DNA from 3 places in the Streptomyces sp. NPDC054863 genome. Region 1 is predicted to be linked to each of the others. Evidence: predicted binding sites of a transcription regulator. Region 1 holds the regulator's gene; each other region holds the start of a gene.

What was found. The regulator HrcA, encoded in region 1, represses chaperone genes, less so after heat shock. The targets are predictions, from matches to a motif close to TTNGCACTCNGNNNNNCNGAGTGCNAA.
Region 2: groES (co-chaperone GroES) is a predicted target of HrcA. The motif match lies at 5,954-5,980, and genes of this name have one in related genera.
Region 3: groL (chaperonin GroEL) is a predicted target of HrcA. The motif match lies at 5,380-5,406, and genes of this name have one in related genera.

Annotation. Positions count from the first base shown of each region.
Region 1 covers NZ_JBSGZD010000074.1:18,073-27,545, reverse strand. The annotation lists gene ACWGIG_RS16335 (HAMP domain-containing protein) at 1-1,363, opposite strand, end outside; gene ACWGIG_RS16330 (SpoIIE family protein phosphatase) at 1,592-3,529, shown strand; gene hemW (radical SAM family heme chaperone HemW) at 3,572-4,804, shown strand; gene ACWGIG_RS16320 (DUF3097 domain-containing protein) at 4,912-5,745, opposite strand; gene ACWGIG_RS16315 (MBL fold metallo-hydrolase) at 5,794-6,525, opposite strand; gene hrcA (heat-inducible transcriptional repressor HrcA) at 6,698-7,714, shown strand; gene dnaJ (molecular chaperone DnaJ) at 7,715-8,851, shown strand; gene ACWGIG_RS16300 (nitronate monooxygenase) at 8,992-9,473, shown strand, end outside.
Region 2 covers NZ_JBSGZD010000038.1:14,661-24,133, forward strand. The annotation lists gene ACWGIG_RS10560 (hypothetical protein) at 1-270, shown strand, start outside; gene ACWGIG_RS10565 (hypothetical protein) at 450-1,091, shown strand; gene ACWGIG_RS10570 (hypothetical protein) at 1,131-1,724, opposite strand; gene ACWGIG_RS10575 (SRPBCC family protein) at 1,876-2,334, shown strand; gene ACWGIG_RS10580 (THUMP-like domain-containing protein) at 2,407-3,561, opposite strand; gene ACWGIG_RS10585 (polysaccharide deacetylase family protein) at 3,971-4,987, shown strand; gene ACWGIG_RS10590 (polysaccharide deacetylase family protein) at 4,987-5,889, shown strand; gene groES (co-chaperone GroES) at 6,126-6,434, shown strand; gene groL (chaperonin GroEL) at 6,601-8,226, shown strand; gene ACWGIG_RS10605 (hydroxyacid dehydrogenase) at 8,359-9,384, opposite strand; gene ACWGIG_RS10610 (carbohydrate ABC transporter permease) at 9,445-9,473, opposite strand, start outside.
Region 3 covers NZ_JBSGZD010000039.1:30,274-39,746, forward strand. The annotation lists gene murQ (N-acetylmuramic acid 6-phosphate etherase) at 1-474, shown strand, start outside; gene ACWGIG_RS10875 (PTS transporter subunit EIIC) at 509-1,990, shown strand; gene ACWGIG_RS10880 (alanine/glycine:cation symporter family protein) at 2,074-3,495, opposite strand; gene groL (chaperonin GroEL) at 3,627-5,249, opposite strand; gene ACWGIG_RS10890 (cold-shock protein) at 5,596-5,799, opposite strand; gene ACWGIG_RS10895 (MoaD/ThiS family protein) at 6,224-6,499, opposite strand; gene thrC (threonine synthase) at 6,543-7,853, opposite strand; SAM riboswitch class I at 7,868-7,995, opposite strand; gene ACWGIG_RS10905 (glucosyl-3-phosphoglycerate synthase) at 8,168-9,115, shown strand; gene ACWGIG_RS10910 (alpha,alpha-trehalose-phosphate synthase (UDP-forming)) at 9,199-9,473, shown strand, end outside.

The DNA of each region.
Region 1 (9,473 bases):
GGTTCAGGGCGAGTTCGTTGACGTTGGTGGTGAGGCGCTTCCAGGTGCCGTACACGCCCTCGACGCGGGCCTGGCCGCCGAGCTGGCCCTCGGAGCCGACCTCGCGGGCGACGCGGGTGACCTCGGAGGAGAACGACGACAGTGTGTCCACCATGGTGTTGATGGTGGTCTTCAGCTCCAGGATCTCGCCGCGTGCGTCGACGTCGATCTTCTTGGACAGGTCGCCCTGGGCGACGGCGGTGGCGACCTGGGCGATGTTGCGGACCTGTGAGGTGAGGTTGTCCGCCATGTAGTTGACGTTGTCGGTGAGGTCCTTCCAGACGCCGCTGACGCCGAGGACCTGGGCGCGGCCTCCGAGCCTGCCGTCGGTGCCGACCTCGCGGGCCACCCGGGTGACCTCGTCGGCGAAGGCGCGCAACTGCTCCACCATCGTGTTGACGGTGTCCTTGAGCTCCAGGATCTCGCCGCGTGCGTCGACGGTGATCTTCTTGGAGAGGTCGCCGTTGGCGACGGCGGTGGTGACCTGGGCGATGTTGCGCACCTGGGACGTCAGGTTGGAAGCCATGAAGTTGACGTTGTCGGTGAGGTCTTTCCACACGCCGCTGACGCCGCGCACCTGGGCACGGCCGCCCAGCTGGCCGACGGTGCCGACTTCGCGGGCGACGCGGGTGACTTCGTCGGCGAAGGCGGAGAGCTGGTCGACCATCGTGTTGACGGTCAGTTTCAGTTCGAGGAGTTCGCCGGTCGCCTCGACGGTGACCGTACGGGTCAGGTCGCCGCGGGCCACCGCCGTCGTCACCGCCGCGATGTCGCGCACCTGGGCGGTCAGCCGGGACGCCATCATGTTGACGGCCTCCGTCACGTCCCGCCAACTGCCCGACAGGCCCTGCACCTTGGCCCGGCCGCCCAGCCGGCCCTCGGTGCCGACCTCGCGCGCCACCCGGGTCACCTCACCCGTGAAGAGGGAGAGCTGGTCGACCATCTTGTTGACCGCCCGGCCGAGACGCCGCAGGTCGCCGTGCAGCTGCCGGTTTCCGTCGTGCAGATCGACCCGCTGGGTGAGGTCGCCGCCCGCCACCGCGTCCAGCACGCGCGTGGCGTTGGCGGCGGGCACCACGAGGGCGTCCAGGAGGGCGTTCGTACTGTTGATGTTGGAGGCCCAGCCGCCCTGGCCCGGGCTCACCGCCAGGCGCTCGTCGAGCCTGCCGTGCCGCACGACTTCCCTGCGTACGCGGGCGAGTTCGGCCCCGTAGTGCTCCTTGCGGTGGGCGATCTGGTTGAAGACGGCGGTCAGTTCGGCCGGAGTCCCTTCCTGCGCCTCAAGGAGGCGCACCCGGAAGTCCCCGTCCCGCAGCGCGGTCATCGCGGCGAGGAGCGGGCGCAGCTCGGAGGCGTGCACCCAGCCCTCGCCGGGGTGCGCTCCGGAGGCGTCCCCGGCCCTGTCCCCGGTACGGGCTCCGGCGCGCGACGTGGCACGATCTTCGTTCATTGAGGCCCACTTCAGTGACTCGGTGCTTATGGGCAGGCTCAGTCTGTCACCCTGTGGTTGTCGTCAGCGGCGCATTGCGAGAACCGATACAGGAGCCGTCCTGTGGCACCCATTCCGACGCAGCGGGACAACGGCGCCCGCGCGAGAAGTCCGTGGGCCGGGAGGCACGAGATCCATTCCGAGGCCCGCACCAGTCTGCCCGGCAATCCGCTCGCGCCGTCCGCAGCACGGAAGTTCCTGCGGGCTGCCGTCGCGGACTGGTCCGGCACGCCCCTGCTGCCCGCCGACGAGGGCTTCGCCGGCCGTCTCGCCGACGACGCGGCCCTGGTCGTCAACGAACTCGTCACCAACGCCGTGGTGCACGCGGGCACCACCGTCGAACTCCTCTGCCGCATCGAGCCCGCGGGCACCACCAGCGAGACCGCCGTCCTCGTCATCGAAGTCTCCGACCACCACCCCTCCCGGGTCGTACGCAACGAACCGCAGCGCCGCGACAGGAGCGACGCCCCCGAGTACGGGCGCGGCCTCCACCTCGTCGCCGGACTCGCCGAGAGCTGGGGCGTCACCTACCGCACCGGCCTCAAGACCGTCTGGGCGGCGCTCCCGCTGGACGGCTGGCAGCCCGCCGCGGCCAACGGCCCCATGCTCACCCCCACCGCCCTCGCCTCCCACCAGGCACTCCAGCGCGGGCTGCGGGTGGCAGAGATCCTCGCCCCGCTGCCGCGCAGGCAGCTGCGCGACGAGGACCCGGACTGGATCAACCGGGGCGCGCTGTCGTTCCTCGCCGAGGCCTCCGACCTGCTGGCCGGGCAGTTCGACCAGGACATGGTGGTGGCCCTCGCCGCACAGCTGCTGGTGCCCCGGCTCGCCGACTGGTGCGCCGTATGGCTCGACCCGGAGGGCGGCGGCCCGGGGGCCGAACCGCGGCTCGCCCGGGTCTGGCACGCGCGCGAGGGATGCATGGAGGAACTGCGCACCCTGCTGGAGAAGGAGCCTCCCAAGCTGCCCGAGTCCGCCCGCGGCGGCCCCGTGGCACTGCCCTGGCCGGGCACGGCGGAGAGCTTCGGCGGCGCCGGCGCGGTGCTCGCCTGCCAGATGGTGGTGGGCGGGCGCCGGGTCGGCATCCTGATGCTCGGGAGGGCCGGGATACTGCGCATCCCCGACGAGGTGACCGGGCTCATCGAGGACTTCGTGCGCAGGGTGGCGCTGGCCGTCGGCGCCGCCCGCAGGTACACCCAGCAGGCCACCATCTCCAGCGTCCTGCAGCGGGCGCTGCTGCCCAGCCAGGTCGCCGAGATCCCCGGCCTGACCAGCGCCCTCGTCTACCAGCCGCGGGGCGAGGGGCTGGCAGGCGGCGACTTCTACGACGTCTTCCACGCGGCCGAAGGACGCTGGTGCTTCGCCCTCGGCGACGTACAGGGGAACGGGCCGGAGGCCGCCGTCGTCACCGGACTCGTGCGGCCGTGGCTGCGGCTGCTCGCACGCGAGGGCTACCAGGTGTCGGAGGTCCTCGACCGGCTCAACCGGCTGCTCCTCGACGACGCGACCGAGTCCGCGGACGCGGCGGCGCGGCTGGTGGCCGCAGCCGGCGGCCAGGAACTCCCGGACGGACCGCAGGCACGCTTCCTGTCGATGCTGTACGGAGAGCTGGAGCCGCTCCCCGAGGCGGACGGCGGCGGTGTGCGCTGCACGCTCTCCAGCGCCGGACACCCGCTGCCGCTGGTGCTGCGGCCCGACGGAGCGGTACGGGCGGCGGCGCAGCCGGGGGTCCTGCTCGGGGTGCTGGACGACGCGGCGTACGAGAGCGAGACGTTCGTGCTGGCGCCGGGGGAGGTGCTGCTGAGCGTGACCGACGGGGTGACGGAGCGGCGGTGCGGGCGGGTGATGTTCGACGACGGGGAGGGGCTGGCGGCGGAGCTGGCGGAGTGTGCGGGGCTTTCGGCGCAGGGAGTGGCGGAGAGGATCACCGGGGCGGTGCACAGGTTCGCTGCGGACCCGCCGGACGACGACATGGCGTTGCTGGTGCTGCGGGCGGAGTAGGACGGGGCGCTGCCGGGTCCCCGGAGGGCGGACAATGGGGGCATGCCTTCTGTACTGCCTGATGGTGAGCCCATGCCCGAGGACGGGGCACTGCCTCTTGACGCGTTGCGGGGGGCGGGGGAGCGGCCCCTCGGGTTCTATCTGCACGTGCCGTACTGCGCGACCCGCTGCGGGTACTGCGACTTCAACACGTACACGGCGACCGAGCTCCGCGGGTCGGGCGGAGCGCTTGCCTCGCGCGACAACTACGCGGGGACGCTGGTGGAGGAAGTGCGTCTCGCGCGCAAGGTGCTGGGCGACGATCCGCGGCCCGTTCGGACCGTCTTCGTGGGGGGCGGGACGCCCACCCTGCTGCCCGCCGCCGATCTCGTACGGATGCTGGGGGCGGTGCGGGACGAGTTCGGACTCGCGGACGACTGCGAAGTCACGACGGAGGCCAACCCCGAGTCGGTGAATCCGGCGTACCTGGCGGAACTGCGCGAGGGCGGCTTCAACCGGGTGTCGTTCGGGATGCAGAGCGCCAAGCAGCACGTGCTGAAGATCCTGGACCGTACGCACACCCCGGGGCGCCCCGAGGCGTGTGTCGCGGAGGCGCGGGCGGCCGGGTTCGACCATGTGAACCTGGACCTGATCTACGGCACGCCGGGGGAGTCCGACGCCGACTGGCAGGCGTCCCTCGACGCGGCGATCGGCGCGGGCCCCGACCATGTGAGCGCGTACGCGCTGATCGTCGAGGAGGGCACCCAGCTCGCCCGGCGGATCCGGCGCGGCGAGGTCCCGATGACGGACGACGACGTGCACGCCGACCGCTACCTGATGACGGAGACGGCGCTCTCGAAGGCCGGATTCTCCTGGTACGAGGTGTCCAACTGGGCGACCTCCGAGGCCGGCCGGTGCCTGCACAACGAGCTGTACTGGCGCGGCGCCGACTGGTGGGGCGCAGGCCCCGGGGCGCACAGCCACGTCGGCGGCGTGCGCTGGTGGAACGTCAAGCACCCCGGTGCCTACGCACAGGCGCTGGGCGACGGGAGGTCCCCCGGGGCGGGGCGCGAGGTGCTGCTCGACGAGGACCGCCGGGTCGAGCGGATCCTGCTGGAACTGCGGCTCGTCGAGGGCTGCGAGCTGTCGCTGCTGAAGCCCGCCGGGCTGGCCGCCGCGGAGAAGGCGGTAAGGGACGGCCTCCTGAAGGACGGTCCTTACGCCGAGGGCCGCGCGGTGCTCACCCTGCGCGGCCGACTGCTGGCGGACGCGGTGGTGCGGGACCTGGTGGACTGAGCACCGGGCGGGGCCGCCGCGCCACGTGGACTGCGCACCGGGCGGGGCGCCGCGCCACCGGGCCCGCGGGAACTCGCGCGGCGGCCCACCGCGGGGTCCGGCTCCGGTCAGCCCTGCGGGACGTCGCCGACCGTCACGTGGTCGATGAGCCGCTCCACCGCACCGAGCAGGGACGGCTCCAGGTCCCTGTACGTGCGGACCCGCGCCAGGATGTGCTGCCAGGCGGCGCCCGTGTTGTCCGGCCAGCCCAGCGCCCGGCACACGCCCGTCTTCCAGTCCTGGCCGTGCGGGACCCGAGGCCAGCCGGGAATGCCGACGGAGGACGGCTTCACGGCCTCCCACACGTCGATGTACGGGTGCCCGACGATCAGGACGTCGGCGTTCGTCACCTGCGCGGCGATGCGGGACTCCTTCGAGCCGGGCACCAGGTGGTCGACCAGGACGCCGAGTTTCGCGTCCGGTCCCGGGGCGAACTCGGCGACGATCGCCGGCAGGTCGTCGATGCCCTCCAGGTATTCGACGACGACGCCCTCGATGCGCAGGTCGTCGCCCCAGACCCGTTCCACCAGTTCCGCGTCGTGCCGCCCCTCGACGTAGATGCGGCCCGCCCGCGCCACGCGCGCCCGCGCGTTCGTGACGGCGACCGAACCGGAGGCCGTACGGGCGGGGCGCACGGGACCGGCCCCCGAGGGCGGCCGTACGAGCGTCACCGGCGCGCCCTCATGGAGGAAGCCGGCCGAAGTCATCGGGAACACCCGGTGTTTGCCGAAGCGGTCCTCCAGGGTGACCGTCGGACCCTCCGCCGTCTTCTCGGTGCGGATCACCGCACCGCAGAAGCCCGTCGACACCTCCTCGACCACCAGGTCGTGTTCGGCGGGGAGTTCGGGGGCGGGCGTCGACCTCTTCCAGGGCGGGGTGAAGTCGGGGCTGTAGCTGCGCATGCGTCAGACGCTACGACACCTGCCGGGGCCGCCGCCCGGGAGACTCGGTCAGGAGGCCGCGAAACGGCGTGCCAGTGCGTCGCGCTGGGCCCGTACGAACGCCGCGTCCACCACCGCACCGTGCCCCGGCACGTACACGGCGTCCTCGCCGCCCAGCGAGAGGAGCCGGTCCAGTGCCTCGGGCCACCGCCCGCCGACCGCGTCAGGGCCCGCCTGAGGCTCCCCGGACTCCTCCACCAGGTCCCCGCAGAAGACGACCTCGGGGCCGCCCCGAAGGCCCGGCACGAGGGCCACCAGGTCGTGGCCGCTGTGTGCGGGCCCCAGGTTGGCGAACAGGACGCTGCGCCCGCCGCCCAGGTCGAGGGTCCGCTCGCCGGAGACCAGGTGGTGCGGGGCGGCCAGCAGCTCCGCGGCCTCGACGGCGGCGCCGGGCGCCACCCCCTGACGCACCGCGTCGGTGGAGATCGACTCCCGCTGGGAGACGAGCAGCGTGTCCATGCCGGCGGCGGCGAACACCTCGACGCCCGCGAAGACGCCCGCCCCCAGCACATGGTCGAAGTGGGGATGGCTGAGCGCGAGATGCGTCACTCTGCGGCCGAGCAGCCGCTCGGCCTGTAGACGGATCCCGGCGCCCTCGCGCAGCGTCGACCCCGTGTCGTACAGAAGCGCCCCGTGCGCGCCCGCCACCAGGCCGACGGTCGCGTCCCAGCCCGGCAGCCGGCGCCTGCCGACGCCCGGAGCGAGACTTTCCCAGCCGGCCTCTTCCCATCGCATCTCCATACCGTGACGCTAGCGTGAGCTGCCGCCCTTGCCCGGGCAGCACTCCGCCGCCGTACACTGGCCCGGACAATCGTTGGCACTCGCACGCGGGGAGTGCCAGGCAGGGCACCGGGGCACCCGTCCCGTACGCCCGATCCGCACCAGGGAACATCACGGCTTGGAGGTGTGCGCGATGCTCAGTGAACGCAGACTTGAAGTGCTGCGCGCCATCGTCCAGGACTATGTCGGCACGGAGGAGCCCGTCGGCTCCAAGGCCCTCACCGAGCGGCACCAGCTCGGCGTCTCGCCTGCCACCGTGCGCAACGACATGGCGGCCCTGGAGGACGAGGGGTTCATCGCCCAGCCGCACACCAGCGCCGGACGCATCCCCACGGACAAGGGCTACCGGCTGTTCGTCGACCGGCTGGCCGGGGTCAAGCCCCTGTCCACGCCGGAGCGGCGGGCGATCCAGAGCTTCCTGGACGCCTCCCTCGACCTCGACGACGTCGTCGCCCGTACGGTGCGGCTGCTCGCGCAGCTGACCCGGCAGGTGGCCGTCGTCCAGTACCCGTCACTGACGCGGTCGACGGTGCGGCACGTGGAGCTTCTGTCGCTGGCGCCCGCCCGGCTGATGCTGGTGCTGATCACCGACACCGGCCGGGTCGAGCAGCGGATGATCGACTGTCCGGCGCCGTTCGGCGAGGTGTCCCTCGCGGACCTGCGGGCCCGGCTCAACAGCCGGGTCGTGGGCCGCCGGTTCGCCGACGTGCCGCAACTGGTGCAGGAACTTCCCGAGTCGTTCGAACCGGAGGACAGGGGAACCGTTTCGACGGTTCTCGCGACTCTTCTGGAGACGCTCGTGGAAGAGACCGAGGAACGGCTGATGATCGGCGGCACCGCCAATCTCACCCGCTTCGGCCACGACTTCCCGCTCACCATCCGCCCCGTACTGGAGGCGCTGGAGGAGCAGGTCGTGCTGCTGAAGCTGCTCGGCGAGGCCACGGAGTCCGGCATGACCGTACGTATCGGTCATGAGAATGCTCACGAGGGACTCAGTTCTACGTCCGTGGTCGCAGTCGGCTACGGTTCGGGCGACGAGGCAGTCGCCAAGCTAGGCGTGGTCGGACCGACCCGCATGGACTACCCCGGAACGATGGGAGCGGTACGCGCAGTGGCACGTTACGTCGGACAGATCCTGGCGGAGTCGTAAGTGGCCACGGACTACTACGCCGTACTCGGCGTGCGCCGCGACGCTTCCCAGGACGAAATCAAGAAGGCGTTCAGGCGTCTTGCGCGTGAGCTTCACCCGGATGTGAATCCGGACCCGAAGACTCAGGAGCGCTTCAAGGAGATCAACGCCGCCTACGAGGTGTTGTCGGACCCGCAGAAGAAGCAGGTCTACGACCTCGGCGGCGACCCGCTGTCGGCCTCCGGCGGAGGTGGCGCGGGCGGATTCGGCCAGGGTGGCTTCGGAAACTTCTCCGACATCATGGACGCCTTCTTCGGTACGGCGTCCCAGCGCGGCCCGCGCTCGCGGACCCGCCGCGGCCAGGACGCCATGATCCGGCTGGAGATCGACCTCAACGAGGCGGCCTTCGGCACCACCAAGGAGATCCAGGTCGACACCGCTGTGGTGTGTACGACCTGCAGCGGCGAGGGCGCGGCCCCCGGCACCTCCGCGCAGACCTGTGACATGTGTCGCGGTCGCGGTGAGGTCTCGCAGGTCACCCGGTCGTTCCTCGGCCAGGTCATGACCTCGCGGCCCTGCCCGCAGTGCCAGGGCTTCGGCACGGTCGTGCCGACGCCGTGCCCGGAGTGCGCCGGTGACGGCCGCGTCCGGTCGCGTCGCACGCTCACGGTGAAGATCCCGGCAGGTGTCGACAACGGCACCCGCATCCAGCTCGCGGGCGAGGGTGAGGTCGGCCCCGGCGGCGGCCCCGCCGGCGACCTCTATGTGGAGATCCACGAGCTGGCGCACCCCACCTTCCAGCGGCGCGGCGACGACCTGCACTGCACGGTGACCATCCCGATGACGTCGGGCGCGCTCGGCACCAAGGTGCCGCTGGAGACGCTCGACGGGGTCGAGGACATCGACATCCGGCCCGGTACGCAGTCGGGCCAGTCGGTGCCGCTGCACGGGCGCGGTGTGACACACCTGCGCGGTGGCGGTCGGGGCGACCTGATCGTGCACGTCGAGGTGCTGACGCCGTCGAAGCTGGACCCGCAGCAGGAGGACCTGCTGCGCCAACTGGCCAAGCTGCGCGGCGAGGAACGGCCCACGGGGCAGTTCCAGCCGGGGCAGCAGGGGTTGTTCTCGCGGTTGAAGGACGCTTTCAACGGGCGCTGAGCAGCCGATGCCCTGCTGGGGGTCCGGGGGTCGTCCCCCGGGCAGGCACAGTCAGTTGTGCGAAACGGGGTCGGGCCACGGGGCCCGGCCCCGTTTTCGTTCGATTCGGCGGGTGGGCGGGGTCGTGAAACGATGCGGGCATGTCTGTTGAGTCCAGGGTGATGCCCGCGCTGGGAGAGCTGTGCCGGCGAGGGATCGTGCAGGCGCCCATGGCCGGTGGGGCCTCCTGCCCCGAGCTGGCCGGCGCCGTGTCCGAGGCCGGCGGGCTCGGCTTCCTCGCGGCCGGATACAAGACCGCCGACGGGATGTACGAGGAGATCAAGCAACTGCGCGCGCTGACCCCGAAACCGTTCGGGGTCAATCTGTTCATGCCGCAGCCCGCCGCCGACCCGGCGGCCCTGGACCTGTACCGCCAGCAGCTCGCGAGTGAGAGTGCCTGGTACGAGACGCCGATCGCCGAGCGCGACGACCACGGCACCGACGACGGGTACGAGGCCAAGCTGGCACTCCTCGTCGACGACCCCGTGCCCGTGGTGTCCTTCACCTTCGGCTGCCCCTCCAGAGATGAACTCGACGCCCTCACGAATGTCAGGACATTTACGGTCGTCACCGTCACCACCCC
Region 2 (9,473 bases), on a different contig from region 1:
GAGCGCCAGTTGCAGCGCATCGAGGTGCAGCGCCAGGAGCGTCAGGCGATCGAGGCGGCCAAGAAGCCGCCGGAGCCGATCTGCGGCTGTACGCACCACCTCGCCAAGCACGACAAGGCAGGCAAGTGCCACGAGGCGGTCGAGACGCCCACCGCCTGGGACGAGAACAAGAAGCCGATCCGCTTCGAGCCAGGCACCTGCAACTGCCAGCAGTACGTGGGCCCGCAGCCGCTCTCGCAGGTGTACGCGGACGAACTGACGGACCTCTAGAGCGGACGGACCTCTAGCGCGGGCGGGCCTCTGTAGCGGGCGGTCCTCTGGGCGGGCGGTCCTCTGGGCGGACGGATCTCCTGGGCCGCCGGGCCCTTCGACCCGGCCGTTCGTACGGCTCGGGGTGCGCGGTAGCGTCGACGCGGCCCCTGCCTGCTCCGTACGTACGAAGGACACTCATGCCCCGCCCGCCCCTCCCGCCGCCTCCGCCCGCCCCCGAGATCTGGGCCTGGCCGCACCGGGAGGCGATGCTGACCGACCGGGCGCGCGCGATGGAGGAGCTGGGCCGCAGGTGGCTCGGGGCGTCGGCGGCCGTCGGATTCTGGCTGTACGGGGTGCTGCTCGCGGTCGGGTGGGGGTGCGTCGGCGTCGCGCTCCAGTCCTTCGAGAACGGCATGTTCCCCGAGATCCTGATCGGCGGCGTCTTCCTCGTACCGGGCATCGGGGCGATCGTGCCCGCCGTCATCCTGCTGTGGCTGGGCGTGAAACGCGACCGGACGATACGCGAACGGCTGCGCGCCTGGGCCGAGTTGGGCTCCGACCCGGCCGTCGACGCCCGGCTGTGCGCCCCGGCCCGCAGTCTCGGCTGGCTGCTTCCCTCCTTCGTGCTCGCGGTGGTGGGTCTGTGGACCTCGCTGGGGTACGCGGCGACCGCGCGCCCGGGGTCGTCGACGTACGCGGACGCCACCTACTTCATCGGCTTCGGCTGCGTGATGTGGGTGGTGGGGCTGCTGGGATCGGTCAAGGCGGTGAGCCACTACCGGTGGGCGGTACGGGTGCCGGGGCGTCGGCGCACCGTGTCGCAGACCGGGCAGGGCTGACCGGAGCCGGCTGGACCGGGCAGGGCTGACCGGACCCGGCTACTCGTCCCGTGCGGCCTGCCACACCCACGCCGTACGCCGCTCGCGGCCGGGGAGGTCGCCGCGACCCGTGCACCAGAGCAACACGTGCGCCGGATCGCTGTCGGGAGCGTCGGCGGCCCCGGGGGCATCGGGGAAGAGCCGCTCCAGCACGAAGGCGCTCAGCCGGGCCGGGGGAACCCACTGCACCTTGAGGCCCCGCGTGATGTCGTACGTGTGGAGCATCGCCTCGGCCACCCCCATCGCCTCGAACCCGGTCGGATCGCACGGGCCCCAGTGGTACGCCCGCACCTCGGGGCCGGAGGCGGCCAGCGTGGCGCCGAGCATTGCGCCGGCGGCGGCGATCACGCGCAGGACGTCACCCGGGGCGGCCCCGGGCCGCACGGTCAGGTCCATCGGCAGATAGCGGTCCGTCGGACGGGCCGCCAACTGCCCCGCGTACGCGGTCAGATCGTGTGCGATGTGCGCGGCGGTCTCCCAGCAGGACCAGGTCAGGGATCCGGCGGGGACGGACCAGTCGGCACCGCTGGTGTCCCCGGCGCAGGGTCCGAGCACGCGCTGCAATTCGCTCAGTGCGTCTTCCAGATAGGTCATGCGGGCGACCCTACGCAGGTGTCTCGCGCCGTACGGGATCGATCGGCCAGGACTCGGAGCCGGGAGCCGGGAGCTGGGGGCCGGGATCCGGAGCCGGCGAGGGTGCGGGCCGCCGGATCGCTGGTTCAGGGCCGCGTGCGAGCATCCCCGTATGAAGAGATTCGAGGTCGTCACGCGTATCGGGACTTCGCCCGCGGCCGTGTTCGACCTCTCGCTGGACGTGGATCTGCACACGGCCTCGATGGCCGGTTCGGGCGAGCGGATCGTCGGGGGTGTGCGGGCCGGACGGATGGTGCTCGGGGACGCCGTCACCTGGGAGGCCAGGCACTTCGGCGTGCGGTGGCGGATGACTTCACGCATCACGGCGTACGAACGGCCGGGGCACTTCGTGGACGAGCAGGTGACCGGGCCGTTCAAGCGGTGGCACCACGCGCACTGGTTCGAGCCGGACGGACACGGCGGGACGGTGATGCGGGACGTCGTCGAATTCGCGGCGCCACTGGGGTGGTTGGGGACGGGCGTGGAAGCGGTGGCGCTCGACCGGTACATGCGGGGGCTCATCGCGGCGCGCAATGTGCATGTGCGGGAGTGCGCGGAGAAGGGCGACTGAGTCCCCGTCGGCCTGCCCGCCCCGTCCGCCTGCCCGCCCCGCCCGTCCGCCCGCCCGACCCGTACGGCCTGGTCAGGCCGGGTGGCCGAGCAGCATGGTCGGGGCGCCGGCGACGCGGGTGAGGAAGACGGTCGCGGAGTTCTTGCCGGAGAGCTTCATCTTCTTGCGGAGCTCCTCCGGCTCGACGGCCGAGCCGCGCTTCTTGATGGTGAGGATGCCGACCTCGCGCTCGCGAAGGAGGGCCTTCAACTTCTTTACGCCGAAGGGGAGTTGGTCGGTGATCTCGTACGGGGTGGCGTACGGGGTGGGGCGTAGCGCGTCGGCGGTGATGTACGCGATCGTCTCGTCGATCAGGCCGCCTTCCAGCTCCTCGGCCGCCTCGGCGACGAGGTGGGCGCGGATGACGGCGCCGTCGGGCTCGTAGAGGTAGCGGCCGACCTTGCGGACGTCGGGGTTGGGGAGGCCGCGGCCGACGAGGGTCGCACCAGAGGGGAGGAGCGTGGCGCGGCGGGTGCCGCCGACGATCTCCCGGTCCTGGTCCCGGCCCTGGCTGCTGGGCGCGTGCCAGAGGACCGCTTCCTTCACGTCGCCGTTGTCGGAGATCCACTCGGCCTCGAAGTCGTCGGGGACGAGCTCGTGGGGGATGCCGGGGGCGATCTTGATGGCGCCGGCGCCGACCTCGCGCACCGCCTCGATGGAGAAGGAGAGGGGCGGGGAGTACGCCTCGGGGTCGAAGATCCGGCCGCGGGCGCCCGACCTGCGGGCCGGGTCGATGAAGAGGGACTGCGCGCCGGTCAGGTCGTACGTCAGGACGTCGGCCTGTACGACGGTGAGCGCGGCGGGGTCGGGGAGGAGGGCCCGCGCGTTGGCGCGGGCGGCGAGGCAGGTGGCGGGGTCGAGGTCGACGGCGGTGACGGCCAGGCCCGCGCGGGCCATGGCGAGGGCGTCGCCGCCGATGCCGCCGCAGAGGTCGAGGACGTGGGGAGTGGCGGCGGGGACGAGGGTACGGAACCGGGCCGCCCGGTGGTCGGCGACCGACTTGCGGGTGGACTGCTCGACCCCGTTGGGCGTGAAGTACATCCGGTGCGCGTCCTCGGCGCCGAACTTCGCGGCCGCCCGCTGCCGCAGCCGGGCCTGGGCGAGTGCCGCCGACACCAGCTCGACGGGATGGTCGCGGCGCAGCCGGGTCGCGAGCGCCAGGGCCTGGGCGGGGTCGTAGTCCCGCAGCTCGGCTAGGAGGGCCTGGCCCTCGGGGGTGAGGAGGGCACGGAAGGCGGCGAGGGCGGCGGTCTCGGTGCTGGTGCTGGTGGTGGCGCCGGTGGTGTCCGGGGTGCCTGGGCCGCCCGGGGTGTCTGCGCCGACGGCGGCGTCGGTGGTGCCAGGGCCGGTGGTGGCGCCGGAGGTACCAGCGGCGCCGGAGGTGCCGGAGGCGTCGGCGTTGTCGTTGCCGGAGGGGCGGCCGGAGTGGTTCGTCACCCGTCCCATTGTGGTCCAGCCCGGCAGAACCGCCCGACCCGCCCGCCCCACCCCCCCTGTGGGCCAGGTGGGACCCTCTGTGGGCCAGGTGGGCGACCGTCCGTGCCCCCTCCCCGTGTCGCCCACCCCCCGCCCCGCCCCGCTGACAGGATGCGGCGCCATGCGACTTGTACGACAAGCAGAAGAAAGAGGGCTCTCTGTGGATATCTCGGGAGCAGTCGGGCGCAGGCGGGGCACCATGGCGGTAGCGGTTCTGGTGACGGCCGCGATCGCCTCGGGGTGCGCGACCCCGGCAGAGGAGAAGACGGGCGGGCGGGGCGGGTCCGCCGTCGGGAAGGAGTCGGGGGAGCTGGGGGAGTCGGGGGAGGGGCGGAAGGCGGTGGACGGCGCGGGCGGCGCCCTGCTCTCGCCCGCCGAGAAGCTGCGGCGCGAGCAGGCCGCGGCCAAGGCCGCGCAGGCGGCCCGGGTGGTGGCGGCCAGGCGCTGGGGGCTGGCGCAGACGCCGCTGGCCGTGCCTCCGGCGCCCAGGGCCAAGCCGAAGATCAAGACCCGGCAGGGCTTCGAGGTGGACGGGCACGTCTCGGAGGGACTGCCGCCGGTCTTCACGACGGTGCCGGTCAAGGACAGGGTCGTGTTCCTGACCATCGACGACGGGGCCGAGAAGGACCCCGAGCTGATCCGGATGATGGCCGAGCTGAAGATCCCGTACAGCGCGTTCCTCTCCGACTACCTGGTGAAGGAGGACTACGCGTACTTCAAGAAGATGCAGCGCAAGGGCGTGGCCCTGCACAACCACACCCTCAACCACCGCTATCTGCCCGGCCTTTCGTACGACGGGCAGAAGCGCGAGATCTGCGGCCAGCAGTCCAACATCGAGAAGCGCTACGGCAAGCGCCCTCCGCTCTTCCGCCCGCCGTACGGCAACTACAACAAGGACACGCTGCTCGCCGCCAAGACCTGCGGGGTGAAGGCGGTCCCGCTGTGGGCGGCGGAGGCCTTCCCGGACCGGATGGAATGGCGCGAATGGGACAAGGACCTGCACCCCGGCGACATCGTCCTCACCCATTTCCGGGGGCGGGGTGACTGGAAGGGGTCCATGCCCGACATGATTCGTCGCGTCATGAAGACGATCACCGCCAAGGGTTACGCCGTGGCCAAGCTGGAGGATTACGTGTGATGCGAGGACGGGCACGCCGGTCGGGACTGTGGGTGGCGGGGGCTGTGGCGGTCGGTGTGCTCGTCGCGGGGGTGAGCGGATGTGCGGGGCCAGGGGCCGGGGACGGCTCCGGCGCACCGCCGGAAGGGACCGCGGCGGAGGCTGCGACGCCCGGACGGGCGACGCCCGAGAAGGCGGCGCCCGCGCCCGCCGCACCGGGGACCGACGCCCGGGGCGTACCCCTGAAGGCGTACGCGCGCTGGGGCCTGGCGGGCCCCCTCGCGCCGGTCCCGGCGCGCCCGGACCGTAAGCCCGTGCTCAAGGCGTCAGGACCGCCCGTCGTCCTGGACCGGGTCCGCACCCGCGACAAGGTCGTCTTCCTGACCTTCGACGACGGGGCGGAGAAGGACCCCCGGTTCGTCAAGATGGTCGGGGAGCTGAAGCTCCCGATCAGCATGTTCCTGACGGACAGCGTCGCCGGGAGCGACTACGACCACTTCAAGCACCTGCGCGACGCGGGCGGCGGCACGATCCAGAACCACACCACGGGACACGCGAACCTGCGGACGCTGTCGTACGAGGGTCAGCGCAAGCAGATCTGCGGCCAGCAGGACCGTCTGGCGGCCCGCTTCGGCACCCGCCCCACCCTCTTCCGCCCGCCGTACGGCAACTACAACGACGACACGGTGCGCGCGGCCGGCAGCTGCGGCGTGCGGGCCCTCGTCCTGTGGCGCGAGTCGATGCAGATCCACAACATGCGCTACGCGGAGGGCGACCGCCTCAAGTCCGGTGACATCGTCCTCGCCCACTTCCGCGGCCCGGACGAGCTCAAGGGCTCGACCATCACCGAGATGACGACCCGCATGCTGCGCAGGATCCAGGACCAGGGGTTCACGGTGGCGCGGCTGGAGGACTATCTGTGACCTGCCCCGGCGGGCCCCGGGACCACTCCCAGGGGGCGTCCGAGCCACTCCCGGGGGGCTTGAATTGGCACTCCGCTTGACCGAGTGCTAACCGCGTCATAGTCTCGGCCCTGGCACTCACCACTGGAGAGTGCCAACACAGCGACAGGCAGGTCCGGCACCCGCGACGACGGATCCACCTGGTCGCCACCCCAGACTGTTAACCCCGTGAGATCTCCGAAGGGGGAGACCGGATCGTGACGACCGCAAGCTCCAAGGTTGCCATCAAGCCGCTTGAGGACCGCATCGTGGTCCAGCCGCTCGACGCCGAGCAGACCACGGCCTCCGGCCTGGTCATCCCGGACACCGCGAAGGAGAAGCCCCAGGAGGGCGTCGTCCTCGCCGTGGGCCCGGGCCGCTTCGAGAACGGCGAGCGCCTGCCGCTCGACGTCTCCGTCGGCGACGTAGTGCTGTACAGCAAGTACGGCGGCACCGAAGTGAAGTACAGCGGCGAGGAGTACCTCGTCCTCTCGGCCCGCGACGTTCTCGCCATCATCGAGAAGTAGGCAGCCGAGAAGCACTTAGCTTCCGCATTGCTTGATCTGCGCCCCTGGCCCCCGCTCACACGCCGGGTGGTCAGGGGCGTAGCTCGTTTTCACGTAGGCCCGCGGTTCACCCCGGCCGGGCCGCGTGCTTGCGCAGTTCGTATTCCGAGAGGACTTGAAAAGCTCCATGGCGAAGATCCTGAAGTTCGACGAGGACGCCCGTCGCGCCCTTGAGCGCGGCGTCAACAAGCTTGCCGACACCGTGAAGGTGACGATCGGCCCCCGTGGCCGCAACGTCGTCATCGACAAGAAGTTCGGCGCCCCGACCATCACCAACGACGGTGTCACCATCGCGCGTGAGGTCGAGCTCGACGACCCGTACGAGAACCTCGGCGCCCAGCTGGTGAAGGAGGTGGCGACCAAGACCAACGACATCGCGGGTGACGGTACGACCACCGCCACCGTGCTGGCCCAGGCGCTGGTCCGCGAGGGTCTGCGCAACGTCGCCGCGGGTGCCTCCCCGGCCGCCCTGAAGAAGGGCATCGACGCCGCGGTCAAGGCCGTGTCCGAGGAGCTCCTCGCGACCGCCCGCCCGATCGAGGACAAGTCCGACATCGCTGCCGTGGCCGCGCTCTCCGCGCAGGACCAGCAGGTCGGCGAGCTCATCGCCGAGGCGATGGACAAGGTCGGCAAGGACGGTGTCATCACCGTCGAGGAGTCCAACACCTTCGGCCTGGAGCTCGACTTCACCGAGGGCATGGCCTTCGACAAGGGCTACCTCTCGCCGTACATGGTGACCGACCAGGAGCGTATGGAGGCCGTCCTCGACGACCCGTACATCCTGATCCACCAGGGCAAGATCGGCTCGATCCAGGACCTGCTGCCGCTCCTGGAGAAGGTCATCGGCGCCGGTGGCTCCAAGCCGCTGCTGATCATCGCCGAGGACGTCGAGGGCGAGGCGCTCTCCACCCTCGTCGTCAACAAGATCCGCGGCACGTTCAACGCCGTGGCCGTCAAGGCCCCGGGCTTCGGCGACCGCCGCAAGGCGATGCTCGGTGACATGGCCACCCTCACCGGTGCCACCGTCATCGCGGAAGAGGTCGGCCTCAAGCTCGACCAGTCCGGTCTGGACGTCCTGGGCACCGCCCGCCGCGTCACGATCTCCAAGGACGACACGGTCATCGTCGACGGCGGGGGCAACTCCGAGGACGTCAAGGGCCGCGTCAACCAGATCAAGGCCGAGATCGAGTCCACGGACTCCGACTGGGACCGCGAGAAGCTGCAGGAGCGCCTGGCGAAGCTCGCCGGTGGCGTCTGCGTCATCAAGGTCGGTGCCGCGACCGAGGTCGAGCTCAAGGAGAAGAAGCACCGTCTGGAGGACGCCATCTCCGCGACCCGCGCCGCGGTCGAGGAAGGCATCGTCTCCGGTGGTGGCTCCGCGCTCGTCCACGCCGTGAAGGTCCTTGAGGGCAACCTCGGCAAGACCGGCGACGAGGCCACGGGTGTCGCGGTCGTCCGCCGCGCCGCCGTCGAGCCGCTGCGCTGGATCGCCGAGAACGCCGGCCTTGAGGGCTACGTCATCACCTCCAAGGTCGCCGACCTGGAGGCCGGGCAGGGCTTCAACGCCGCCACCGGCGAGTACGGCGACCTGGTCAAGGCCGGCGTCATCGACCCGGTCAAGGTCACCCGCTCCGCCCTGGAGAACGCCGCGTCCATCGCGTCGCTGCTGCTCACGACCGAGACCCTGGTCGTCGAGAAGCCGGCCGAGGACGAGGGCGACGCCGGTCACGGCGGCCACGGCCACTCCCACTGAGCTCAGGCTCAGTCGGTAGTACGGCCGGTTTCGGCCGTACGTCACTGAAGCCCGGTCCCCACCTTCGTGGCGGGGGCCGGGCTTCGGTGCGTGGTGGCGGGGCCGGGCGGTTGGTGTTCCCTGCGGCACGCGCTACGCGGAGTGCCCGAGCGCGTCACGGTGGACCGGCTCCGAGAACGGCGCCCCCGCCGCGTACCGCTCCAACTCACCCAGCGCATGGTCCGCCATCCGATGCAGCTCGTTCCCGAACGACCCCGCCATGTGCGGGGTGAGCAGCACATTAGGCAGGGTGTAGAACGGCGAACCGGCGGGCGGGAGTTCGGGCTCGGTCACGTCCAGTACGGCTTCCAGGCGGCCTGAGCGCAAATGCTCCAGGAGCCCCGCCTCGTCGACCAGTGAGCCCCGCGACGTGTTGATCAGCGTCGCCCCGTCCGGCATCGCCGCCAGCTGTGCGGCGCCGATCATGTGGTGGGTCTCGGGGAGCTGCGGGGCGTGCACGGAGACGACCGAGCTGCGGGCGCAGAGGCCGGCCAAGTCCGTTGATTCGGCGCCGAGTCCGGCTGCTTCGGACGTACTCACGTACGGGTCGTACAGCAGCGTGTGCACGTCGAAGGGGCGCAGCAGCTCGATGACGCGGCGGCCGATCCGGGAGGCGCCGACGATGCCGACGGTGCGGCGGTAGTTGCCCGAGGAGTGCAGCTCGGTGCGCCAGTCGTGGGCGGCGCCGTTCAACTCCCGGTACTTCAGCGCTGCTTGGCGGACCTGCTTGCCCGCGGAGAGGATCGCGGCGAGCGTGTACTCGGCGACGGGCAGGGCGTTGGCCCCGGCAGCCGCGCTGACGAGCAGGCCGCGGTCCCAGCAGGCCGGGGTGATGTGGTGCTTGACGGAACCCGCGGCGTGCACGACGGCGCGGAGTTTCGGGGCGCGGGCCAGGACCTCGGGGGTGAGCGGGGTCGCACCCCAACAGGTGAGCAGCACCTCCGCCCCGGCGAGCGCCGTCGCGTACGCGGGGGAGTGCAGGTCGTGGGCGACCAGGTGCGGGTCGGTGCGGGCGATCCGGGCCAGGCGGGTGCGGTGCTCGTCGGTGAGGAGGCGTTCGGCGATGCCGGGGGCCATGGCGAGGAGGGTCGCGGGGCGATTGTCAGTGGCGTGGTGCATGGTGGAACTCAGGTCTCCTCATCGGTTCGTTCGGCGCTCGGACCCCGGGTGCTGCACCCGTCACTTGACGCTGCCGGCCGTGAGCCCGG
Region 3 (9,473 bases), on a different contig from region 1:
CCGTACGCCATCGGCGCCGTCGAGCACGCCCGCAGGCGGGGAGCCCTCACCGTCGGCCTCTCCTGCAACGCGGACAGCGCCCTCGCTGCCGCCGCCGAGCACGGCATCGAGGTCGTCGTCGGACCCGAACTCCTCACCGGATCAACGAGGTTGAAGTCCGGCACCGCCCAGAAACTCGTCCTCAACATGATTTCGACGCTCGTCATGATCCGCCTCGGCAAGACGTACGGAAACCTGATGGTCGACGTCCGCGCCTCCAACGAGAAGCTGCGCGCCCGCTCCCGCCGCATCGTCTCCCTCGCCACCGGCGCCGGTGACACCGAGATCGAGGCCGCCCTCACGGCCGCCGACGGAGAGGTCAAGAACGCCATCCTGATCCTCATCGGCGACGTCGACGGCCCCACGGCGAAGACCCTGCTCGACGAAGAGCACGGGCACCTGCGCGCGGCCCTCAGGTCCGCGCACCAGAAGTAACCCCCCTCCCCCGCACAGCAAGGCACCACGCACCATGAGCACCGACACCCCTGAGAACAAGAACCGCGCCACTGCCGCCGCGATCCTTCCGCTCGTCGGCGGCGCGGACAACGTCACTTCGGTCGTCCACTGCATGACCCGCCTCCGGCTGGGCCTGCGCGACCGTACGCGCGTCCAGGACGACGCGCTCAAGGCGTTGCCCGCAGTCATGGGCGTGGTCGAGGACGACACGTACCAGATCGTCCTCGGGCCCGGCACGGTCGCCCGCGTCACCCCCGAGTTCGAGGCCCTCGTCGAAGAGGGCAGGACCTCCGCCGCGCACGCGCCGACCGCCGAGGAACTGGCCGCCGAGGGCGCCGCCCTCAAGGCCGCCCGGAAGGCCAAGAACGCCACCCCGTTCAAGCTCTTCCTGCGCCGCATCGCCAACATCTTCGTCCCCCTGATCCCCGCCCTCATCGGCTGCGGCATCATCGCGGGCCTCAACGGCCTGCTGATCAACCTGGGTTGGCTGCCCGCCGTCACCCCGGCGCTCGCCGCCATCGCGTCCGGCTTCATGGCGCTCATCGCGGTCTTCGTCGGCTTCAACACCGCGAAGGAGTTCGGCGGTACGCCCATCCTGGGCGGGGCCGTGGCCGCGATCATCGTCTTCCCCGGCGTCGCGAAGATCGACGCGTTCGGCCAGATCCTCTCCCCCGGCCAGGGCGGTGTGCTCGGCGCACTCGCCGCGGCCGTCCTCGCCGTACACATCGAGAAGTGGTGCCGTCGCTGGGTGCCCGAATCCCTCGACGTCCTCGTCACACCCACCCTCACCGTGCTGCTCTCCGGCCTGGTCACCATCTTCGGCCTGATGTTCGTCGCCGGTGAGATCTCCACCGCCATCGGTACGGGCGCGGACTGGCTCCTCGACCACACCGGCGCCTTCGCGGGCCTGGTCCTCGGCGGTCTCTTCCTCCCGCTCGTCATGCTCGGCCTGCACCAGGCGCTCATCCCCATCCACACCACCCTCATCGAGCAGCAGGGCTTCACCGTCCTGCTGCCGATCCTGGCGATGGCGGGCGCGGGTCAGGTCGGCTGCGCGGCGGCCGTCTTCCTGCGCCTCAAGAACAACCACTCGATCCGCAACACCATCAAGTCCGCCCTCCCGGCAGGCATCCTGGGCGTCGGCGAGCCCCTCATCTACGGCGTCTCGCTCCCCCTCGGCCGCCCGTTCATCACGGCGTGCGCGGGCGGCGCGGCGGGCGGCGCGTTCGTCGGGCTCTTCTCGATGCTCGGCGACAAGGTCGGCTCGACGGCCATCGGCCCGTCCGGCTGGGCCCTCTTCCCGCTCCTCCAGGGCAACCACGGCCTCGGCACGACGATCGCCGTCTACGCGGGCGGCCTCCTCATCGGCTACATCGTCGGCTTCGCCGCCACGTACTACTTCGGCTTCACGAAGACGATGCTGTCGGAGCTGAACACTCCGGCGGCGGAGACGGCTGCGGACCCGGCGGAGCCGAAGACGCCGGTCGGGGTCTAGTCCGTACGTGCGGGTGCGTGGTGGCTGGCCGCGCCCACGCGGCGGAGCCGCAAATCCAACAGAGCCCCGCGCCCCTAAGGGCGCTACCGCTGCCAGCAGTCCACGTCCCGCAGCTCCGGCATCCGGTCCCGTACGAACACCGGGTCGATGCCCGTCCTGCGCTGCGCGCGGTAGTCCTCAAGGAGCCGGAACGCGATGCCCGACAGCGGGATGATCGCCACCATGTTCACCAGCGCCATGAACCCCATGAAGATGTCGGCGAGGTTCCACACGATGGACACCGACCCGAGCGCCCCCAGGAAGACGACCGTCAGCACCAGCGCCCGGTAGACCGGCAGCACCCACTTCTTCTCGTCCCCGGTGATGAACTCGATGTTGGACTGCCCGTAGTAGTAGTTCCCCATCATCGAGCTGAACGCCAGCATGAAGACGACCACCGTCAGGACGTGCCCGGCCCAGCCGCCCAGCGACGACGTCAGTGCGTTCTGCGTGAGGTCCGCGCCCTGCCTGGCCCCCGCCAGCTCCGGGTTGGTCGTCAGGATGATGAACGCGGTGATGGTGCAGATCAGGATCGTGTCGAAGAAGACGCCCAGCGCCTGCACGAGGCCCTGCTTGACGGGGTGCGAGACCTCCGCCGCCGCGCCCGCGTTCGGCGAGGACCCGAGGCCCGCCTCGTTCGAGAACATCCCGCGCCGGATGCCCTGCTGGATCGCCGTGCCGATCGCCCCGCCCGCCACCTCCCGGAACCCGAAGGCGCTGCCCACGATGTCCGCCAGCACCCGCGGCAGATCGGTGATGTTGAGGACGACCACGGCCACGCCCAGGAAGAGGTACAACAGCGCCATCACCGGCACCAGCACCTGCGTCACGCTGCTGATGCGCCGTACCCCGCCGAAGACCACCAGACCGAGCAGCACCGCCAGCGCCACCCCGATGACCGGCTCCCGCCACGAGGCCGCACCGCCGAAGGACCCGCCGACGACCGAGACGATCGTGTTGGCCTGCACCGCGTTGAAGACGAACCCGAAGGTGACCGTGATCGTCACCGCGAACAGCACGCCCAGCCACCGCTTCCCCAGCCCGCGCTGCATGTAGTACGCGGGCCCGCCCCGGTACGTACCGTCGTGGTCGCGCACCTTGTACAGCTGCGCCAGCGCCGACTCGACGAAGGCCGAAGCCGCACCGACCGTCGCCATCACCCACATCCAGAACACCGCGCCGGGCCCGCCGAGCGTGATCGCGGCGGCCACCCCCGCGATGTTCCCCGTCCCGACCCGCGCCGCCGCCGAGATCGTGAAGGCGCCGAACGACGAGACGGCCTTGCGGCCCTGCGCGTCCGGCAGCGCCTTGTCGCCGAGCACCCGGATCATCTCGGGGAACATCCGCACCTGGACGGCCCTCGACCGGACCGTGAAGTACAGCCCCGCGCCGATCACCAGCGGGATGAGCAGGTAACTCCAGAAGGCGTCGTTGATGTCGACGATCACTGAGTCCAGGGAGTCCATGCGCTTCAGCTTGTGACGACCGGCCCCGGCCGGCCACCTGGGAACGCCCAGCCGGGAACGCCACCGGGGCGGCACCCCCGAAGGGATACCGCCCCGGTGGGCGTACGTACTGCTACCAGCGAGAGGGGGACTTAGAAGTCCATGTCCCCGCCCGGCATGCCACCCGGGGCGGCAGCGCCGGCCTTCTCGGGCTTGTCGGCGATGACGGCCTCGGTGGTGAGGAACAGCGCGGCGATCGACGCGGCGTTCTGGAGGGCGGAGCGCGTGACCTTCGCCGGGTCCAGGATGCCCTCGGCGATCATGTCGACGTACTCACCCGTCGCGGCGTTCAGGCCGTGACCGATGGGCAGGTTGCGGACCTTCTCCACGACGACGCCACCCTCAAGACCACCGTTGACGGCGATCTGCTTGAGCGGGGCCTCCAGCGCGAGCTTGACGGCGTTGGCGCCGGTCGCCTCGTCGCCCGTGAGCTCCAGCTTGTCGAAGACGGCCGAGGCCTGGAGGAGGGCGACGCCACCACCGGCGACGATGCCCTCTTCGACGGCGGCCTTCGCGTTGCGAACGGCGTCCTCGATGCGGTGCTTGCGCTCCTTGAGCTCGACCTCGGTGGCGGCACCGGCCTTGATGACGGCCACGCCGCCGGCCAGCTTCGCCAGGCGCTCCTGGAGCTTCTCGCGGTCGTAGTCCGAGTCGCTGTTCTCGATCTCGGCGCGGATCTGGTTGACGCGACCGGCAACCTGCTCGCTCTCGCCCGCACCGTCGACGATGGTCGTCTCGTCCTTGGTGATGACGACCTTGCGGGCGCGGCCGAGCAGGTCGAGACCGGCGTTCTCCAGCTTGAGGCCGACCTCCTCGGAGATGACCGTGCCGCCCGTGAGGATGGCGATGTCGTTCAGCATGGCCTTGCGGCGGTCGCCGAAGCCCGGGGCCTTGACGGCGACGGACTTGAACGTGCCACGGATCTTGTTGACGACGAGGGTGGAGAGCGCCTCGCCCTCGACGTCCTCGGCGATGATCAGCAGCGGCTTGCCGGACTGCATGACCTTCTCCAGCAGCGGAAGGAGGTCCTTCACGTTGCCGATCTTGCTGTTGACGATGAGGATGTACGGGTCGTCCAGCGCGGACTCCATACGCTCCATGTCGGTCGCGAAGTACGCCGAGATGTAGCCCTTGTCGAAGCGCATGCCCTCGGTGAGCTCAAGCTCCAGGCCGAAGGTCTGCGACTCCTCGACCGTGATGACGCCTTCCTTGCCGACCTTGTCCATCGCCTCGGCGATGAGCTCGCCGATCTGGGTGTCGGCGGCGGAGATGGAGGCCGTCGAAGCGATCTGCTCCTTGGTCTCGACATCCTTCGCCTGCTCCAGGAGCGCGGCGGAGACGGCCTCGACGGCCTTCTCGATGCCACGCTTCAGGGCCATCGGGTTGGCACCGGCGGCAACGTTGCGCAGGCCCTCACGAACCAGCGCCTGCGCGAGGACGGTCGCGGTCGTCGTACCGTCACCGGCGACGTCGTCCGTCTTCTTCGCGACCTCCTTGACGAGCTCGGCGCCGATCTTCTCGTACGGGTCCTCCAGCTCGATTTCCTTCGCGATGGAGACACCGTCGTTGGTGATCGTGGGGGCGCCCCACTTCTTCTCAAGGACGACGTTGCGGCCCTTGGGGCCAAGGGTGACCTTGACGGCGTCGGCGAGCTGGTTCATGCCACGCTCGAGGCCGCGCCGGGCCTCCTCGTCGAACGCGATGATCTTGGCCATGTGAAGTGGTCCTCCCAGGACGGGGTGGATTTCTCCGGACCGGTGGTCGGTGCCCGCGACGGACGGCCCGAGAATGCGGAGGATTCCTTACCCCCGCACCCTTCGGACCTCACCTACCTGGTCCAAGTTTCTGTCACTCTCACTGGGAGAGTGCTAACGCCAATGATTAGCACTCGACCCCTGCGAGTGCAAGCGGCTACCACAGATCCTGGCGGGAACAGCACGCCGTGGGCCGGATGCCGGGCGTCCGGCGCCGGACGCACCAAGGGCCCGTACCCCTTGTGACGAGGTACGAGCCCTGAGCGCGTGAGTATCGGTAGTGCGTCTGTGGCCGATCGCGCCGAGATCAGACGGCGAGCTTGACCATGTCCGCCTGCGGACCCTTCTGGCCCTGCGAGATCTCGAACTCGACTCGCTGACCCTCTTCAAGGGTGCGGTAGCCGTCCATCTGGATCGCGCTGTAGTGGACGAAAACATCCGCACCACCGTCGACCGCGATGAAGCCGTACCCCTTCTCCGCGTTGAACCACTTGACGGTGCCCTGAGCCATGCCTAACTCCCCTATTACTGGCCCTTGCGCGGGACCGCACTTCGCGGCCCCGGGTCAGACCCCACCCGCCGACAGGAACGCGGTAGGTGTGCGCCGAAGCGCGTCGACCGCGGCTGAATGTATCCGCCCAACTGCCCTCTGCAACAGGTCAATCGGACGAGAATTCTGCGCACGCCTGAACGCCCGGATCGGTCAACTACCGTGATTCCAGGGCAAGTCGGGCCGGACATAGTGTGCGCATCGGCGGCAAAAGGCTCGCGGGCGCGGCCCGCATCTTCTCTCGTTCTCATATGCGCGGGGCACAGGCGGAGAGCGGGGCTTCCCCTACTCTACCTCTTTCAACCATAGAGAATTGCCCCCTCCGCTTGTGAGCGGAGAGGGCAACTTGGGTGAACGGGAGGGCGGTTGACCGCCCCTCGCGGGATCAGCCGCCCGCGACGGCCGGGATGATCGAGACGCCCGCGCCGTCCGGCGTGGCCGTCTGGAGGCCGCTCTCGAAGCGCACGTCGTCGTCGTTCACGTACACGTTCACGAAGCGGCGCAGCTTGCCCTGGTCGTCCAGGACGCGGGCGGCGATGCCGGTGTGGTTCTTCTCCAGGTCGGCGATGACCTCGGACAGGGTGGCGCCCTCGGCGGTGACCTCGGACTCGCCGCCGGTGTACGTGCGGAGGATGGTGGGGATGCGGACCTTGACGCTCATGGTGTTCAGCCTTCCGTTGCGTACGTCGTACGGGTCGAGGGTGTCAGCGGGCCAGGCCGGCGTCGCGGAACGCGTCCAGGCTCGGCCGGATGGTCGCGGAGGGGCCCGTGGTCGGGGCCACCGCGTCCAGCGTCTTGAGACCGTCTCCCGTGTTGAGCACGACCGTGGTGAGCGTCGGGTCCAGCAGACCGGCCTCGATGAGCTTCTGCGTGACGCCGACGGTCACGCCGCCCGCGGTCTCCGCGAAGATGCCCTCGGTGCGGGCCAGGAGCTTGATCGCGTCGACGACCTGCTCGTCGTTCACGTCCTCGACGGCGCCGCCCGTACGGCGGGCGATGTCCAGGACGTACGGGCCGTCCGCCGGGTTGCCGATGGCCAGCGACTTGGCGATGGTGTTCGGCTTCTGCGGCTTCACGACGTCGTGACCGGCCTTGTACGCGGTGGAGACCGGCGAGCAGCCCTCCGCCTGGGCGCCGAAGATCTTGTACGGCCTGTCCTCGACGAGGCCGAGCCTGATCAGCTCCTGCAACCCCTTGTCGATCTTCGTGAGCTGCGAGCCCGAGGCGATCGGGATGACGATCTGGTCCGGCAGCCGCCAGCCGAGCTGCTCGCAGATCTCGTACGCGAGGGTCTTGGAACCCTCGCCGTAGTACGGGCGCAGGTTGACGTTGACGAAGCCCCAGCCCTCGCCGAGCGGGTCGCCGATGAGCTCGGAGCAGAAGCGGTTCACGTCGTCGTAGTTGCCCTCGATGCCGACGAGCTCGCCCCCGTACACGGCGGCCATGACGACCTTGCCCTGCTCCAGGTCGTGCGGGATGAACACGCAGGAGCGGAAGCCGGCCCGCGCGGCGGCGGCGCCGACCGCGCCGGCCAGGTTGCCGGTGGAGGAGCAGGAGAGCGTCGTGAAGCCGAAGGCACGGGCGGCCTCGACGGCGATGGCGACGACGCGGTCCTTGAAGGAGTGCGTCGGGTTGCCGGAGTCGTCCTTGACGTACAGACCGCCGGTGACGCCGAGCTCACGGGCCAGGTTGTCCGCCTTGACCAGCTTCGTGAAGCCGGGGTTCAGGCTGGGCTTGGTGGCCACGTCGGCGGGGACGGGCAGCAGCGGGGCGTAGCGCCAGATGTTCTCCGGGCCGGCCTCGATGCGCTTGCGCAGCTCCTCGGGGCTTCCGGTCGGGAGGTCGTACGCCACTTCCAGCGGGCCGAAACACAGCTGGCAGGCGAAGATCGGGCCGAGCTCGAAGCGCTCCCCGCACTCGCGGCAGGAGAGGGCGGCGGCGGGGCCGAGGTCTACGGGAGTGGTGTTCCGAGCGGCTTCGGCGGCCCGAGTGGCTTCGGTGGTCTGCACAGCCATGATGGCGAGGTCCTTCCTCATCTTCCCCGCGACGGCTTTCGCCACGAGACGGAATTGGCACCTTCCCGACCTGACCTCGCGGTCGTTCGGGGGGTTGCCGGGACTTCAACGGGCCGTTTCCCTCTGTCCCTCTGGATGAGCGCTATGACTCCGGGTGCCGTGCGTACGGCCCGGGTGTTTGTGTGCGTACAGACCCCGACATGCGACGGTCGTCCGCGTTGTTCAAGACTGTAACCGAACCCCCGGACGGGCGTGCCAGCCGTCCGGACCGCGAGATAGATCACAGATGTCTCCAGGACTGAGGAGTGACGGGCGTGCTGGAAGAGGTGGAGCGCTGGCTGAGCACGCGGTCCTGGACCGCCGCCGACCGCCCGCTGGAGCAGCTGCTCGCCGCCAAGGCCGCCCGTGGCCAGACCGTCAGCGTCGTCCTGCCCGCCCTGAACGAGGAGGCGACGGTCGGCCGCATCGTCGACACGATCCGCCGGGACCTGATGGGCCCCGGCGCACCCCTGGTGGACGAACTGGTGGTGATCGATTCCGGCTCGACCGACCACACGGCGAAGGAGGCCGCGGAGGCGGGCGCCCGGGTGGTGCACCGGGACGAGATCCTGCCGCGCGTTCCGGCCGTGCCCGGCAAGGGCGAGGTGCTCTGGCGGTCGCTCCTGGTGACCACGGGCGACGTCGTCTGCTTCGTGGACGCGGACCTGAAGGACTTCGACGCGTCGTTCGTGTCGGGCATCGTCGGCCCGCTGCTCACCGACCCCGGCGTGCACTTCGTGAAGGCGACGTACGACCGCCCGCTGGACGGGGCAGCCGGTCAGGGCGGCCGGGTCACCGAGCTGATGGCCCGCCCCCTCCTCAATCTCCACTGGCCCCAACTGGCCGGATTCGTACAGCCGTTGGGCGGGGAGTACGCGGTCCGCCGCTCCCTCCTGGAGCGGCTGCCCTTCCCCGTCGGATACGGGGTCGAGCTCGGCCTGCTCATCGACTCGCTCCACACGGTCGGGCTCGACGCGCTCGCCCAGGTGGACGTGGGCGTGCGCATCCACCGCCACCAGGACGGCCAGGCCCTGGGCCGGATGGCCGCCGCGATCTACCGCACGGCCCAGCTCCGGCTCTCCCGGGGCCATCTGATCCGCCCCGCACTCACCCAGTTCGAGCGCGTCGGCACCGCCTTCGTCCCCCGTACACACCCTGTGGACACGGAGGAGCGCCCGCCGATGCGGGAGATCGCGGAGTACGCGGAGCGGCACGCGGCCTGAATCGGCGGACCGCCGCCCGAATCATCGGCATGCCGCCCCGTACGCACGTTTGAGGGGATCGCGGACCGGCTAGGTTTCGCCACATGGCTTCCCAGTACGACCCTCCGCGGTCCCCCGCCGCCGCCCAGGTCCTCGTCGCGTCGAACCGCGGCCCGGTGACGTACGCCCTGGGCGACGACGGGGAGCTGACCGCCAAGCGCGGCGGCGGCGGCCTGGTCTCCGGGCTCTCCGCGATCGGCCCGGACGCGGACGCGCTGTGGGTGTGCTCCGCACTCGGCGAAGGAGACCGGGAGGCGGTGCGCCGCGGGGTCGGCGAGCCGGGTGTCCGCATGCTCGACATCGACGCGGACACGCACAC